4 regions of the Trichococcus sp. TS_SC_9 genome follow, and region 1 is predicted to be linked to each of the others. Evidence: predicted binding sites of a transcription regulator. Region 1 holds the regulator's gene; each other region holds the start of a gene.
What was found. The regulator LexA, encoded in region 1, represses DNA repair genes until DNA is damaged. The targets are predictions, from matches to a motif close to CNAACANNTGTTNG.

Region 1 (4,076 bases):
AAGTTTGGAGGGCACAAAATGGCAGCGGGCATGAGCCTTCCCGCTGCCGATTTGCCAGCCTTCAGTGAAAAAATAAACAACTATGCGACCATTTATCATGATGCGATCGTGTTGGGCGAATCCATTTATATAGACGCCATGCTGCCGCTTGCTGATGTCACACTGCCGTTTTTGAAGGAATTGGAATTGCTCAAACCATACGGGACCGACAATCAAAAGCCTATATTCGGCTTCCAAAATGTACCGTTGACAGATATCAGACAGATCGGTGCGGACAACAAACATCTGAAATTCAAGCTTAAGGACAAAAACCTCTTTCTGGATGTGATTGGCTTCAACAAAGGAAGCATCAGCAACCACTTGAACGAGGCGGATGTCGTTTCTCTGATCGGAGAACTTTCGATCAACGTTTGGCGGGATAGCGCGAAACCGCAACTGCAACTGAAGGACATCAAAAACAAACATGTCCAGTTTTTCGACAAACGGAGTTCGATTATCCAAGAATCGGTATTGGCTGTGGAAGATGCCCTGTATCTATTTTCGACTTCCGGTATCATGAAACAATTTTATGAGCGCATCCCGAACAGTTCGAACGCTGCGTTACTCACTGACAATACAGCGGATGCTCTTCAGGATGTCAGTGCCAGCAACTTGGTGCTCTTCGAATGCCCCTTAAAGATGGATTTGTTGGCTGATCTTTTAAAGAGCAATCAGTTCGAAAATGTGTATGTCGTCTCTCATGAAACAAACAGCATTTACGCAGACGGAGTCCCTCCTAAAGACCAGTTTGCGAAATTCTACCAATATATCCGTTCCCATAAGGATATCGATGTGAGAAATCGGTTAGATGCCTTAGCAAAATACTTAAAAATCAAAAAAAATCTTGCCATTTTTATGATTCAAGTGTTTTTGGAGGCGGGATTTGTTACAATAGACAATGGTTTCATCAATGAGGTCCAAAACCCTGTCAAAAGAGCTTTGGACGACACCCAGGTATACAAAGATCGCCTGCAGAAAATGGAAGCTGAAAAGGTATTCATCTACAGCCCGTTTTCGCAGTTGACGAATTGGTTGAATGAACAGATGATGGTACAATAATTAGGAGGAACACAAAATGGACTTGAAACAATATATTGCTGATGTCAAAGATTTCCCGGAGCAAGGCATCATTTTCCGCGATATTTCACCCTTGATGGCGAACGGAGAAGCTTACCGTTATTCGATCAAAGAAATCGTGAAATATGCCCAGGACTTGAATGTCGATAAAGTAGTCGGACCCGAAGCGCGTGGGTTTATGGTCGGCTGTCCGGTCGCAGTGGAATTAGGCTGTGGATTCGCAATGGCCCGTAAAAAAGGCAAATTGCCGCGCGAAACGGTGGAAGTATCCTACGGACTGGAGTACGGAAAAGCAACTCTGCAACTGCACCAAGATGCCATCCTGCCTGGTGACAAAGTGTTGGTTTGCGATGATCTATTGGCAACTGGCGGCACTACAGCCGCAACCATCGAGTTGGTGGAAAAATTAGGCGGAGAAGTCGTCGGTTTGGCATTCCTGATCGAGCTGTTGGATTTAAAAGGCCGTGACCTGATCCAAGGGTATGACATCTTCACGCTGATGGAATACTAAGAACAATAAATAATCCGAAAATGAACGGACACGCAAAAAGGCTGCCAAAAGTTGGCAGCCTTTTTGTGGCAGTCGGGGGACTGACCCTTATATGATGTGGTTCCGGTACAGACCGACTACTTTTCCCAGAATGATGACGGAATCCAAGATGATCGGATCCATGCTGGCATTTTCAGGTTGCAGACGGTAGTAGTTGTTTTCTTTATAGAATCGTTTGCAGGTCGCTTCATCATCATCCGTCATAGCTATGACGATATCACCGTTTTCGGCCGTGGATTGTTTTCTGATGATCACTGAGTCGCCATCGAATATACCGGCGTCGATCATGCTTTCTCCGCGGATTTTAAGCATAAACAAACTTCCGGAAGAGGATTTCAGATCCGGCGGAACCGGGAAATAATCTGTTGCTTCTTCGACAGCCAGGATGGGAGCACCGGCTGTGACGGTACCCAATAGCGGCATTTTATCCGACATGATCCCGAGTTTATCCAGACCTGCTTGGGTCAGTTCGATCGCACGTGGTTTTGTAGGGTCGCGTTGGATAAAACCGTTTTTTTCTAGACGCGACAGATGGCCGTGCACTGTGGACGTTGAGGAAAGTTTGACTGCATTCCCGATTTCCCTTACGGTCGGCGGATAGCCTTTTTCCTGGACTTCTTCATAAATGTATTGAAGCACTTCAACTTGGCGTGAATCTTTATTTTTAACCATGAGATCATCATCTCCGTAATCCTAAATTTATAAGTTTAGAATACCATTAATCATCTAAAAAATCAAACAGATGTTCGCATATTCTCGGGAGTGACGCGAGAATATGCTTAAAATTATCCTGAAACCGGCAACCGCTGAAGCGTTTTCGAAAATTCGCTAAATTTATCCGTGATTGCTATTTCTTTTTCTCATAATCTTTAGTACAATTAATGAATGAATGCTTTGGAAAGGGGGATGAATACGTGTCAACAACAGCATGGGTAATGATGGTCATTTTAGGAATAGTAATAGGCGCGGTTGGCGGATTTTTCCTTGCAAGACGTTATATGGTAAAATATTTTGAAGAAAATCCACCAATCAATGAAGAAATGTTGCGTTCTATGATGATGCAGATGGGTCAAAAACCATCCGAAAGAAAAGTAAAACAAATCATGGCTTCTATGAAAACACAATCAACAAAGAAAAAGAAATAGAATAATGAAATAATATACAAAATGTGGATCTCTACGGTTCCACATTTTTATTTTGTCCGAATACAGGTAAGAAGGGAGTAATAAACGTGAGTATTTTCAAAAAATTGAGTTGGTTTTTCCGTCAAGAATGGAAATCGTATTTTGTAGGCGTCTTTTTCCTGATCATTGTGGCGATACTTCAGGTTGTTTCGCCGCGCGTTGTCGGAATCATCATCGATGAAATTGCCTTAGGGACCCTAACGATGGCTTCTTTGTGGAAGTGGTCGGCGATCATATTGATAGCAGGCATTTTGCAGTACCTTTTCCGCTATATTTGGCGGATGAAGATTTGGGGTACTTCGGCAGAGTTAGAAAAGATACTGCGTTCGCGATTGTTTAAGCATTTCACCGAAATGGACGCTGTCTTTTTCCAGAAATACAGGACAGGCGATCTGATGGCGCATGCGACGAATGACTTGAATGCGATCAGGATGGTCGCAGGCGCAGGCATACTGACATTGGCGGATTCGATTTCTTCAGGCGGGATCACGCTTTTCACAATGTTCTTCTTGATTGATTGGCGTTTGACGCTTATCGCCATGATTCCGTTACCGGCTTTGACGCTGGTGTCACGAATCCTCGGACAGAAGATGCACAAGCGTTTCCGCAAAGCACAAGCTGCTTTCTCTAATCTGAATGACAAAACGCAGGAGAGTGTCTCCGGCGTTAAGGTAATCAAGACGTTCGGTGAAGAAGAAGAAGATATTCGTGATTTCGAAGCGATGACGAGGGATGTCGTCGTGAAAAATAAAGCTGTCTACTTGGTTGATGCCTTATTTGACCCGGCGATCCAACTTATTTTGGGGCTTTCTTTCGCACTGACGATCATCTTTGGTGGCCGTTTTGTCGTGGAAGGCAGCATCAGTATCGGCCAGCTGGTTTCGTTCATCAGTTATATCGGCATGATGGCGTGGCCGATGTTGGCAGTAGGTAGATTATTCAATGTGCTGGAACGAGGCAGTGCCAGTTACAGCAGGATTGATGAGCTTCTTAAGGAAAAATCAACGATCCAGGAGCAAAAAAATGCTGTCCGGACTCCGGTTACAGGCGATCTGGATTTTCAGGTAACCTCCTTCGGTTACCCGAACAGTGAAGAAATCAGCCTGAAGGACGTCGGTTTCCATTTGGAGCGGGGACAAACATTAGGGATTGTCGGCAGAACCGGATCGGGCAAAAGCACGATTTTCCGTCTGCTGTTGCGTGAGTATGATCAATATGCCGGCAGC
Region 2 (4,076 bases), 660 kb from region 1:
AATGGAAATAGATTGCGAAATTTTAGCCATTACAGACCAAATTCTTTTCGGGTCTGTTGCTGGAATTGTTGCCACATTTTTTGCTGCGGCACCGGGAAGGCGTAATCGGCAAAATCTCCTTCACTGACCCATCTGCATTGAGCTGGTAATTCGCTGTCGGCGTTCGTCAGCACGCGCCCGTAATAACCAGTGATATGCCATTTGATGTGACTGAATACATGGTTGACCGATCCAGTTTCCGCCTTCAGCCAGATAGGCTTCAAGCCGTACTTTTCGTATACATTCGCTGAAAGCTGGGCCTCGATCTGGTTAAAGGAAGGCAGCTTTTTGTCGGCCTTCTTTGCTTCTTCGGTCAGCTTCGGGAAATCCTCTGCGACCAGCAATTCAGTCTGGATGCTGGCAGGTTCAATCGTTGCTTCCACCGATCCGGGAATCATATTGAGATCCAGCTGGATTAACGGAAACGTCCAAAAATCAGCTAGAAGGCCGCTGTTCGGGCGCTTCTCCAAAAGGAACTGCTTCTCCTTGTTCTGCAGGATGACACCCTGCAGATTCATGGGCACCGGCCTTTTCGCTTTGCTCTTTACTGGATAAAGGTGCATCGTTCCGTTTTTGTAGGCGGCATTGAATGCCTTGATTGGGCTGATTTCAGGCTGCGGATTAAGCGGCGAACAGATGCTCGAGCCCAAATCCATCAATGCTTGGTTAAAATCGCCCGGCCTCTCTGGATCGATCAGTTCACGCACGACCGCTTCAAAAATTTTCCGGCTGGCCGGTTTGGCGATATCGGCATCGATTTCGAACAACCGGCTCATGACGCGCATGACGTTTCCGTCAACTGCCGGCTCCGGTATCTGGAAAGCAATGCTGGAAACGGCGCCGGCTGTATAGGGACCGATTCCCTTCAACTTCGCGATTTCTTGGGGATCTTCCGGGAAAATACCACCGTACTCAGCGACGATCTGTTGCGCTGCCTTCTGCATATTCTTGACACGGGAATAATAACCGAGCCCCTCCCAAGCTTTCAGAATCGCATCTTCAGGTGCAGCCGCCAACGTTGCGATATCGGGAAATTTATCCAGGAAATTGTGATAATATGGGATTACCGTGTCCACCCGTGTCTGCTGCAGCATGATTTCCGATACCCAGATGCTATAGGGATTGCTCGTCCGACGCCAGGGTAGGTCACGTTTCTCTTTGTCATACCAATCCAACAGAGCCTCGCGGAAAGCTTGGATTTTCTCAGCCGGCCACATTTCAATGCCTGCTGCATTAAATATTTTTTCGTGTTCCAAATTTGTCATTATTCAGCTTCCTGTTCCTTTTCTTCGATATAGGCGGAGATCAGTTCTCCAGGGTAACCTTTTTGGTAAAGTCCGGATCTCACTTTTTGATGCAGCTCACGGCCTTTTGCTTTTCGCTCATACCGGCGCCAAAGTTTGTCGCCTTGCATCCGCAGTGCGGACATTTCATCCTCTTCCTCTTTTTCCGTTTCAATCGCTCCCATTACTTCCAGGACGATATCGGAAGGATAGCCCTTTTGATGTAGATAGAGGCGGATTTTTGAAGCTGCTTCATGCGAAGAGACCCGGCTTTGTTTGCGGAGTTGCTTCTCAGCGATCGTTTGGGCATTTTCAAGCTGCAGTTCACGCGGATATTGTTTCAGAGAAAAGGCAACATCTTCTTCCGACAAGCCTTTTCCTTTCAGTTCGTTGGCGATGAGCTGCGGTCCCTTCAGGTTCAGGTTCGCCGCCGTACGCGTATAACTTTCGCCATAGCTGCGGTCATTGACGTAATTCTGATCCACCAACCGCGTTAGCGCACGTTCGATTGCGTCCGGGCTGATTTCTTCTTCATTCAGCTTTTTGCGGACTTCTTTCTCGCTGCGCAGACTGTAGGACAGATAATTGACGGCTGTCGTGTAAGCCATATAATCGTAATTTTCCTTCTCAATCTCGGCACTGCGCTCTTTCGTGAGCGTCATGCCTTTATGCAAGCCCACCTTTATGAGTACGGCTTCCGATATCGGAAAGGAGTACTCTCCGTCGATAAAGACATTGAAGCGGTCCTTGCGTTTTTTCTGGACAGTTATTTTTGTTACGACAGGCAATTTTTCAGCCTGTTCTTCGGTATGATCCATTATTTACTTCCTTTCGGCGAATCTCTCTTGTTATTATACATGCAAAACACAAAAGGAACAAAACGTATGTTCGAATTATTTCTCGGATCGCCAGCGGGCCGAACAGATTTTGCCGCTATGGCAAGTAAAGACGAATAACTCTCAACTATCCCATCTAATGAGACTCTGCCCGCCAAAAAAACCAACGGCTACCCCATAATGAGGCAGCCGTTGGTGTCCTTATCAGTTATAGAGCTGGTTTCGTTTTATCCGTCTCTTCATAATCAGGTTCGATATCTTCCGCATCTTCGCCGGTTTCAGCAACAACCGTGTCGCCTCCGAACGGGTCTTTGGAAAATTGTTCCTTCTCCTTAACCACTTCAGGCAAGGAATCGTCTTTGTCGAACTGCATTTCAGGCAATTGGTGACTCTCTTCCGCCATTGCAGGATCCGCTACCTTTTCCGCTTCGACTGGCTGTCCGGTGATATCGTCGATCAAATCAGCGGGCTGAGTCGGTGACTCAGCTGCAACTTCGGTGGCTTCTGCGCTGTCCGCGGGTGTCCAATCCGGTTTGGTCGCAGTGACAGTAGTGATTTCCGCTTCGATCGGTTGGCCGGTGATGTCGTCGGTCACATCAGCGGGCTGAGTCGGCTGTGCAGTTGCAACTTCGGTCTCTTCCAGTTTTTTGGTGGCTTCAATGGAATGGGCCGGCACATCGCCGACTTCTTCGCTGTCTGCAGGTGTCCAATCCGGTTTCGAGGCAGTGACTGGTGCCACAGGGACAATTTTTTCGTCAGGCAAAATGCCATCACGCACAAGAAATTCGGCATGCTCATCATTGACCGGAGCCGCATCGTCAATCAAAAGCAGCAATTCCCCATCATCCAATGCATCCTCAAAGCGCTCATACGTATCCTCATCAATGCCGTAGCGTTCAAAAATTGTTTCTTCCTCTTCTTCATCCAAATCCACGGTAAAGAATTTTACGATTTTATCCCATAATGAATCTTCCTCGCGATCCTCACCGGTTATAATGACCTGCACCGCAGTCTCTTGCGTAATGTAATTGCTCTTGCCGTTGCGGGTGATGACCAACAATTGCTCCGGCGCATAACCTTCATGCTTGATCAGATGCGTGATTTCATCGATAACCATTTCCTGATTGGCAAAGGTGCCTTCGATTCTCTTGTCCATTTCGATTCCTCCCATGACTGATGATTTGTTCTTTGCATTCATTGTAAAATACTTCCACCGGAATCACAAATAATAGCCATTTTTCTCAACCGGTAAATCAGCATTCAAAACAATTGGCTAGCGGACTGCGTTCCTGAGATGGGGCAAATCGGAGTAAAGATTTGCCCTAAGCAGGTGCAACGCTTCATACGTCACCGGATTATCACGCAATGAGGGATGTTTCAAAGCTGTCTCGGCAAAGGAAAACTGAAAAATCCGGATATAATCTTCCATCGAAATCATTGAAATGCGATCTGTGTGGCCATGAAAAGCATTTCCCAGCAGATTGTTCTCGTGTTCCTCTTTCCTCCCATCGACATAATCGAAATTTCTTAAAACGTTGCGCAAAAGGTACTCTTGGCGATGGACGGTTTGGCAGGATTGTTTGACCTTATCTGCGAAAAATTGTGGGCGCACCGGGAGCTGGAAAATATGCTGATTGACGCAATGGACCTCCACCCCTTTTTCCCCTTTCAGCGCTCGATAATGCTGCACTTTCGAAAGATTGATCCAGGAACTTTGCTTGCGGGTCGGACCGCTCAACGGCAAAAAAGAATACTTCCCAAAAATATATGGGACGCAATGGGTATCTTTACCGTTGACGCGTGTGGAGATACCCCGAATGAAGTCATAGCTGAAACCGATCAAATCAAAAAGCGAGCGCATCACATTATTGCTGCTTTCGCGCGTTTTGATGAGGCGACCGTCGTTGAAAAAAATGAG
Region 3 (4,076 bases), 1.3 Mb from region 1:
GAATGACTTGAGAAAATCGCACCGTCCGCGCCGCGCAGGTCCCAATTCTCCAATATGGCTTCTTGGCTGGCATTGTTCGTCACCAAGGTAATCTGTTCCTTCGTGTAGCCTTTTTTATGCAGTTCCTCAACCGCCCTTTTGCACTCCTCGATGGAATGGACGCTGGTATGGATGGTATAAGTCATGATGATGTCCCCCTTATCAAGAGAAAAGAAAGCGTTCTCTTTTGATTTGAGTATAAGCCTTTGCATCAAAAAAAACAACAATCGCACTGTCCGTTCCATTCGCTTACAAGCACCTGACATAAAGCCCTGCGATTTTTTATCGGATTAGCCCGGACTTTGTCTGAATACAGCCACTCTGGACCATTTATCCTGATACAGAATACGCACATTCCGTATGCGGTCGAGCGGAATCCATTCTTCACCAATCAGGATTTCATCCTCGCCGCAATAGCCCTTGAAAAAGCCCTCAATGGACTCTGTTTGGCGCCCAAAACGATCTTTTTGATTCAATTGGACCGATATGCGGCGGTTTTTTTTCAAGGCTTCTGCTAAAGTTTCGTCGATTTCGGTAGGGCTCATCTGCGGCAGGATCGGGATATCTTTCATGGCCTCCTCTTTTCCTGCAGAGATGGATTTTACCAGTTCGTCCATCGCGTAGGCCGTTACCCATTTGATCATGCCGCGGTCGTGGTAGTCGTTGTAATCTTCAAATACCTTATCCGTCCGTTCTCTTGGTTCTTTCAGCATTTTCTTCCCCTTCCTCCAATCCGGCCATGCCACCCGCGTGTCCTCCCACCAACGAACTGCGTGCGATTGCGCGGCCGCCCTCCAACAGGCTGACTGCCCGCACCAGTGAGCGGAACCCATATTTTCTGCGGATCGAATCGACTATCTGGTCTTTTTTTTGATCTTTTACTTGTTCGTCAGGCTCCTGAAACAGGTCCAGCTGCAGAAAATCCGTGTAGATCAGATTGCCGGCACCCACCCCGACATTCCGGATCGATTGGTCTTTGTAGTGCTGGTCAAAAATCATCAGGATATGGGCCACGAGTTGGCTGGAGGCGTTGGTGGGCGGAATCTTCATTTGCTGATGGAATCCGGTCCGGCCAAGCTGATCGATATAGTTGATACTGTAGCCGATGCTCAGACTCACAAGCTGGGCCTTGGCTCCGGATTTTCGCAGGCGCGTCGCCACTTGGTCGGCCATTTCGACCAGGACGATTTCGATTTCGGAGCGCACCACATAGTCTTTGATGAGTACCTGTGAGTTGCCGATGGATTTGGACCCTACTTTAACACTGTCCCCCAGAAAGCTGCGGTCGATCCCCCAACTGTGGGCGTACAGCTGCGCGCCCATGACGCCGAGTTGACTCTTCAAATAATAGTAATTGGTATGCGCCAAGTCATAGATCGAGGAGATGCCCAACTGGTTGAGCCGCAGCTGGGTTCGTTTACCGATGCCCCAAAAATCGGTCATGTCGGGGATTTTCCACACGGTTTCGGGAATATCCGGATAACGCCATTCCGCAATCATATCCGGCTGATGCTTGGCCGCGTTATCGAGCGCCAACTTAGCCAGCAGCGGGTTATCGCCGATGCCGATCGTTGTGTAGATGCCGGTCGTCTGCAACACGTCCGCCTGGATGAGTCTGGCCATTTCATAAGCCGTTTTTTTTCCAAAAAGTTTCTGGGCGCCGGTGATATCGACGAAACTCTCATCAACCGAATAGACATGGTGGTTGGCTTCGTCCGCGTATTTCTTGTAGATGTTGTTGATTTCGGTATTTTTCTGCATGTACAGCCGCATCTGTGGCGCCGCAATCACCAGTCCCGGCGGATAGGGGAAGGGCAAGTCCCTGGCCCGGCTGATGTTCGATATCCCGTAAGCCTTCTTGGCAGCCGGAGAGGAAGCCAAAATTAGCCCGCTGCCGCGCTCTTTCGGATCGGCTGAGGGATAGCTCATGACAACCAATTTTGTTTCGAGCGGATGCAGCCCGCGCCTGACACATTCCACGCTCGCATAGAAGGATTTGCAGTCGATGCAAAGAATGTCGCGACTGGGCTCCTTCGCATAATCAAAAACCAATTCTGTTTCATACATAAAAACCGTCTCCAATCTCTATGTCTCTATTATACGAACGTGTGTTTGGTTTTGTAAAGCGAACAGGGAAAGATATTTAAAAAGAAAGTTAGGAAAGTTTTAAAGTGTCTCCTCGATTTGTTACGGCACAGAGTTGGAAACCTTTTCATTTCATGATTAACTGCCTTTCTGCTATACTTGCCGTGTGGAAAACTATTCATAAATTTATGGATAAAAGGAGGAAAAAAGAATGGAACAATTTACGGATTCCTTGCAAGGTTTGTGGGTCTCTTTCGTCAATATCCTTCCGAATCTCCTAGGCGCTCTCTTATTGTTGGTATTAGCTTGGATTATCGCTACGCTAGTGAAAAAGGCTATCGTGAAGGGTCTCAATGCCCTCGGATTTGATAATAGATTGGTAAAATGGGGCGTTGCACACACGGTAGAGGACTCCCACCGCGTTATTGAATCGATCGGGAAGGTCTTCTACTATCTGATTTGGCTATTCTTCATACCGGGTATTCTTTCACAGATTGGTCTCGCCAATATTGCTCTACCCATAACCAACATGTTCGATAACTTTTTGGCTTTTCTGCCTAAACTCTTCGGAGCAACCATTATCTTGGTGATTGGTTACTTCGTGGCCAAATTCGTCAAGGAACTGGTCCAAAGCTTGTTGGAATCCATCAACGTTGACCGTTGGATTTCCAAATACACTCAAACTAGCAATCAAAGTGCGAAACACGCCGCAGGTCCAACCCCTGGGCAGAAGAATACGATTGCCCGTGTTTTGGCCAATATAGCATTTGTGATCATCCTGATTCCAGTCCTGACTATGGCGCTGGAGGCGTTGCAGATCCGTTCCATCTCTGAACCCATCGTGAATGTATTGACCCAAATTTTGGCTGCCATTCCGAATATTCTGGTGGCGGTAATCCTACTGATTGTAGGTACGCTAATCGCAAAATTTGTGGCGGATCTTCTGGAAGGACTGTTGGAGAATGCTGGAATCAACCGCTTCTCCCACTACCTAAATCCTAATGGAACTTCCCGTCTCAACCTTTCACAAGTAATCGCAAAAATTGTACAGGCTGTAATCATTGTCTTCTTCACGGTAGAAGCGCTGAATGCGGTGAACCTGGAAGTGTTGAATACCATTGGCGTTGCGATCATTAGCTACTTGCCATCTGTACTGATTGGCCTCATTATCTTAGGACTGGGGATCTTCGGCGGGAATGCGCTATCTGCCTTCCTGAAAGAGTCTACCGGAAGCTCTATGTTAGGCGAGGTCGTTAAGTACATCTTATATGTCTTGGCTGTCTTCATGACGTTGGATCAACTGCAGTTTGCTTCAACGATTGTGAACACTGCCTTCCTGTTCATCATTGGCGGCCTTGCCGTCGCCTTTGCCTTGGCATTTGGTCTGGGAGGCAGAGAATTTGCCAAGCATCAGCTCCAAAAACTTGATCGCAAAATTGACCAAGAAACAGCCAAGCCTTCCGAGCCTATTGAGAAGACGGAAACGGAAGAAAAAATTGATCCACTTGGCTAATAACAAACAATATAAACTCTCTTTTCAAAAACCAGTTCCTTTTGGAGCTGGTTTTTTTCTGTCAAAGGTTCCATTCCACGCTTGCATAGAAGGATTTGCAGTCGATGCAAAGAATGTCGCGACTGGGTTCCTTAGCTAATCAAAAACCAATTCCATTTCGTACATAAAAATCGTCTCCAATCTCTACGTCTCTATTAAACGAACGTACGTTTGCTTTTTTAAAGCGAACAGGGAAAGATATTTGGATAAAATGACAAAATACAGGCGAAGGAGCAATCTTTTATATACTTGTTGTGAGGAATTACGATTTTTTGATATATAATTATAGGTGGTTAATAGTTCAGGGGAATTGGAAGGGCGGCCGGAAAAGAATCAGGGGTATGGGGAAGATTGGAATGAGGTATCGATTCCTTTTGAATTTCTATTATAATGAAGTACG
Region 4 (4,076 bases), 950 kb from region 1:
TCAGGATTTCGATTGCCATCCGGTCCGCCAGCGGTCCGAAGATCAGCATCCCTAGCGGCATCATCGAGCTTGCGACCATGCTTTGGACGCCGAAGACGCGGCCAAGGAAATCTTCCTCGACTTTTTCCTGCAGCAACGTCATGCTCGGCGCGTTCAGGAGAGGGATGACGAGACCGACGAGACCCATCAGGAAGAGGTAAATCCAAAAATTCGGGATCACGCCCATCCCGAAAGTGCACAGGCCCATCGCCCCGATCGCAAATGCGATTGAATGGATCCGGTTCTTGAACCCTCCCCATGACGCAATCCAGAGGCCCCCGCCTATCATCCCGATGGAAAAGGCGATTTCGATCGCCGTCAAACGCCAAACATCTTCACCGAATGAACGCGCGACCTGCAGCGGGGAAAGAAACGATACCGGAGCTGCCATCAGGAAAGCTAAGGAAAAATACAGGAACAGCCTTTTGATGAAGGCGTGATTTTGGATGTAGCTGAAACCAAGCTTCATGTCCTCCAGATAATTACTGATCTGTTCTTGGCTGGCTTTTTCATGCGTAGGGACTTTCAGAAGGAACACCATAATAGCGATCGCCAAAGCCGCAGTCACGATATCAATCATGAAAATACCTTCCATCGGCGCAAATTGGTAAAGCGCGCCGCTGATCATCGGGGAAATCAGCATGACGACGGCCTGGACGCTGCCGTTTAGTCCGTTGATCCGGGTCAATTCCTTTTCCGGAACGATCTGAGGCAGGATGGCGCCGACCGCCGGCATCTGGATGCCCGCACCGACTGCGCGGATGGCCGATGTCGCCAGCAGAATCCAGATTGAACGTTGCCCCGCTAAGAACAGCAGGACGAGCACCAATGTCGAGAGTGCGGTGATGCCATCGGAAAAGACAATCAGGCGTTTCCGGTTATAGCGATCGGCCCATACCCCGGCAAAAGGAGAGATGAAGAAAGTCGGCAGAAAGCCAAAAATGGTCGATAAAGTCATGATGACGCCGGATTGCGTTTCCAAGGTCAGGTACCAGAATATCGTGTATTGGACAAGTGACGAGCCAAACAGGGAAATCGTCTGGCTGCCCAAAAAGAGAGCGGTTTGACGCTGCCACTTTTCATATTTCATTTGCTTGATCACACAGTTTGCACTTCCTTGCTGGAGAAACGGTTTTTTTCCCCTGAATGACTGCGTCAACCGTCCTTTTCGGAATCAAACGGCTGAACGTATGTTTCCATTCATGTTATACTATTCTTAACAAAAAGTAAAAGGATTGAAACGGATGAGCAGAGAAGAAATTAACCAAAAATTGGCGTTGCTGCCCGACTTGCCCGGCTGCTACATTATGCGGGACAAGGATGACGAAATCATCTACATCGGCAAGGCCAAAAATTTGAAGAACCGCGTGAAATCCTACTTCCACAGCAAGCACGAAGGCAAGACGCAGCTGTTGGTCGCGGACATCGACCGTTTCGAAACGATCGTCACCAAAACGAACAAGGAATCGCTGTTGCTGGAGATCAACCTGATCAAGCGTTACCAGCCCAAATACAACATCAAGCTGAAGCAAGGGACGATGTATCCTTATCTGAAGGTCACGAACGAAAAGGATCCTCAGCTCATCATCACTTCGACGGTCGAGGATGACGGTGGCCTCTACTTCGGCCCCTATCCGCACGTCTACGCGGCGACTGAGACGCAGGAGTTCATCCAGAAGATCTACCCGTTGCGCAAGTGCGCCAAGAATTCCAAGCGCGCCTGTCTTTATTACCATTTGGGCCAATGCATCGGCTGCTGCGACCACGAGGTGTCGAAAGAGGAATACGATGCCCAAATCAAACGCATTGCCGCTTTCCTGAACGGCGAAGTCAAGGAGATCAAAAAGGATCTGCGGGAAAAAATGCACCGCGCCGCCGACATCCTGAACTTCGAACAGGCTGCCGATTACCGTGATCAGATCAGCTACATTGAAGCGACCGTCGAAAAACAAACGGTCATGTCCCGGGACTACACGAACCGCGACGTCTTTGCTTTCCATATGGACAAAGGCTGGCTGTCGATCCAGGTCTTCCTACTGCGCAGATCCTCGATCATCAAACGTGAGGCCGCCCTTTTCCCTTGCTACGATACGCCGGAGGAAGAGCTGGCTTCCTTCATTATGCAGTTCTATCAGGATCCCAATCACATCCTGCCGCAGGAGGTCCTCGTACCGAAAGGCGTCGACACGGAGCTGCTGCAGGAAGCACTCGGAACGAAAGTGCACACCCCTGTCCGCGGCAGCAAGCGCAGCATCCTTGAACTGGCAATCACGAACAGCGAGTTGGCATTGACTGAGAAGTTCATGCTGATCGAGCGTGACACCCACAAGACGGTCGGCGCCATCCAGGAACTTTCCGAGGCGCTCGGCATCGAATATCTAGAGATTATCGAGTCATTCGACCATTCGAACATCCAAGGAACAAATCCGGTCTCCGCGATGGTCGTTTACAGGGACGGCAAGCCTGAGCGCAAAAACTACCGGAAATACAAGGTCAAAACGGTCGAAGGCAGCAATGAATTCGCGACGACGCAGGAAGTCATCCGCCGCCGCTACAGCCGGTTGCTGCGCGAAGGACGTGCCATGCCGGACTTGATCCTGATGGATGGCGGAAAAGTCCAGGTGCATGCCGCCAAGGAGGTGCTTGAGGACGAACTCGGACTGGACATCCCGGTGGCGGGCATGGTCAAGGACACGAAGCACAAGACCTCCTCGCTCATCTTCGGCGAGAAGGATGAAATCGTAGAACTCAGTCCGAACAGCCAAGCCTTCCATCTCGTGCAGCGGATCCAGGAAGAGGTCCACCGCTTCGCAATCACCTTCCATCGCCAAGTGCGCGCCAAGAACAGCATCTCTTCGCAATTGGATGAGATCGAAGGCGTCGGACCGAAAACCCGCACGAAGATCCTGAAGCATTTCAAGACGATGAAGAACATCCGTGAAGCCAGCTATGAAGATTTCAAGGCGTTGGGTATCCCGGAGAAGACTGCGCTACTGATCAAGGAGGAGCTCGGCGAACTGAACGATTGAGCCTGGATTTTAGCAGAGGCTCGGCTCCTCTCGGGGAACCCTCGCGCCGAAATTTTCCAACCATCCGAAACGTGCTATACTGTTGAGTGGACCACGGAATATCCCGTGATAGAACTCGCGCTGGAGGAGGCGTTTATTATGAAAATATTTACCGATAGTGCTTGTGATCTGGCTTATGACTATCTGCAGGAAAATGATGTGGAAGTATTCCCGTTGACCACTCTGCTGGATACCGGCGAATACGAAGATATGATCGAAATCCAAGCCGATAAAGTCTATGAAATGATCGCGCGCGGCGGTCATCCGAAAACGAGCCAAGTGTCCTTGGAAAAATTCCATTCCGGTTTCCGGAAAGCGGCTGAAGCCGGTGAATCGGGCATCTACATTTCCCTTTCCGCCAAGCTGTCCGGCACTTACCAAGCAGCCTTTCTGGCTTACCAGCAACTGAAAGAGGAGTTTCCGGATTTTGATCTGCGTTTGGTCGACTCCATGAGCGCCTCCGTAGGTGAAGGCTTGTCCGTCGTTGAAGCAATCGAAATGCGCGAGGCCGGCTTCACTTTGGATGAAATTGAATCGCGTGTCCGTTTTACAGCTGCAAACGTCGTGTCTCTGTTTACGGTCAAGGATCTGAATTATCTTGCCGAAGGCGGCCGACTTTCGAAATCCAGCGCCTTTTTGGGGGGATTGCTGAATATCCAACCTTTGCTTGAAGTGATGAACGGCGAACTGATCCCCGTCGAAAAACTCCGTGGGCGCAAAAAAGTCATGAACCGGATGTACGAACGCTTGCGCGATGAGGCTGAGATGATACAGGAACAGAATGTCTTCCTCTGCCACAGCGACGATCCCGAAGCCATCGAAGAGATGCGCCAATACATCGAAGAACATTTCCATCCGCGCCGCATCTATGTGAACACAATCGGTTCCACGATCAGTTCGCATACCGGACTTGGGACACTGGGATTGTTCTTCCTGAAGAAATACGAATAACAGCAATTGTAAAAAACA

Region 2: recX (recombination regulator RecX) is a predicted target of LexA. The motif match lies at 2,200-2,213, and genes of this name have one in related genera.
Region 3: AC0J5I_RS05135 (Y-family DNA polymerase) is a predicted target of LexA. The motif match lies at 2,141-2,154, and genes of this name have one in related genera.
Region 4: uvrC (excinuclease ABC subunit UvrC) is a predicted target of LexA. The motif match lies at 1,223-1,236, and genes of this name have one in related genera.

Annotation. Positions count from the first base shown of each region.
Region 1 is NZ_CM149591.1:2,437,461-2,441,536, forward strand. Features, by position in the region: gene recJ (single-stranded-DNA-specific exonuclease RecJ) at 1-1,098, shown strand, start outside; gene AC0J5I_RS11975 (adenine phosphoribosyltransferase) at 1,115-1,627, shown strand; gene lexA (transcriptional repressor LexA) at 1,715-2,338, opposite strand; gene AC0J5I_RS11985 (YneF family protein) at 2,581-2,811, shown strand; gene AC0J5I_RS11990 (ABC transporter ATP-binding protein) at 2,898-4,076, shown strand, end outside.
Region 2 is NZ_CM149591.1:2,290-6,365, forward strand. Features, by position in the region: gene mutY (A/G-specific adenine glycosylase) at 30-1,304, opposite strand; gene recX (recombination regulator RecX) at 1,304-2,140, opposite strand; gene AC0J5I_RS00025 (general stress protein) at 2,367-3,314, opposite strand; gene AC0J5I_RS00030 (competence protein ComK) at 3,432-4,076, opposite strand, start outside.
Region 3 is NZ_CM149591.1:1,106,969-1,111,044, forward strand. Features, by position in the region: gene AC0J5I_RS05125 (hypothetical protein) at 1-185, opposite strand, end outside; gene AC0J5I_RS05130 (hypothetical protein) at 330-752, opposite strand; gene AC0J5I_RS05135 (Y-family DNA polymerase) at 721-2,106, opposite strand; gene AC0J5I_RS05140 (mechanosensitive ion channel) at 2,336-3,637, shown strand.
Region 4 is NZ_CM149591.1:288,334-292,409, forward strand. Features, by position in the region: gene AC0J5I_RS01245 (MFS transporter) at 1-1,141, opposite strand, end outside; gene uvrC (excinuclease ABC subunit UvrC) at 1,284-3,068, shown strand; gene AC0J5I_RS01255 (DegV family protein) at 3,207-4,058, shown strand.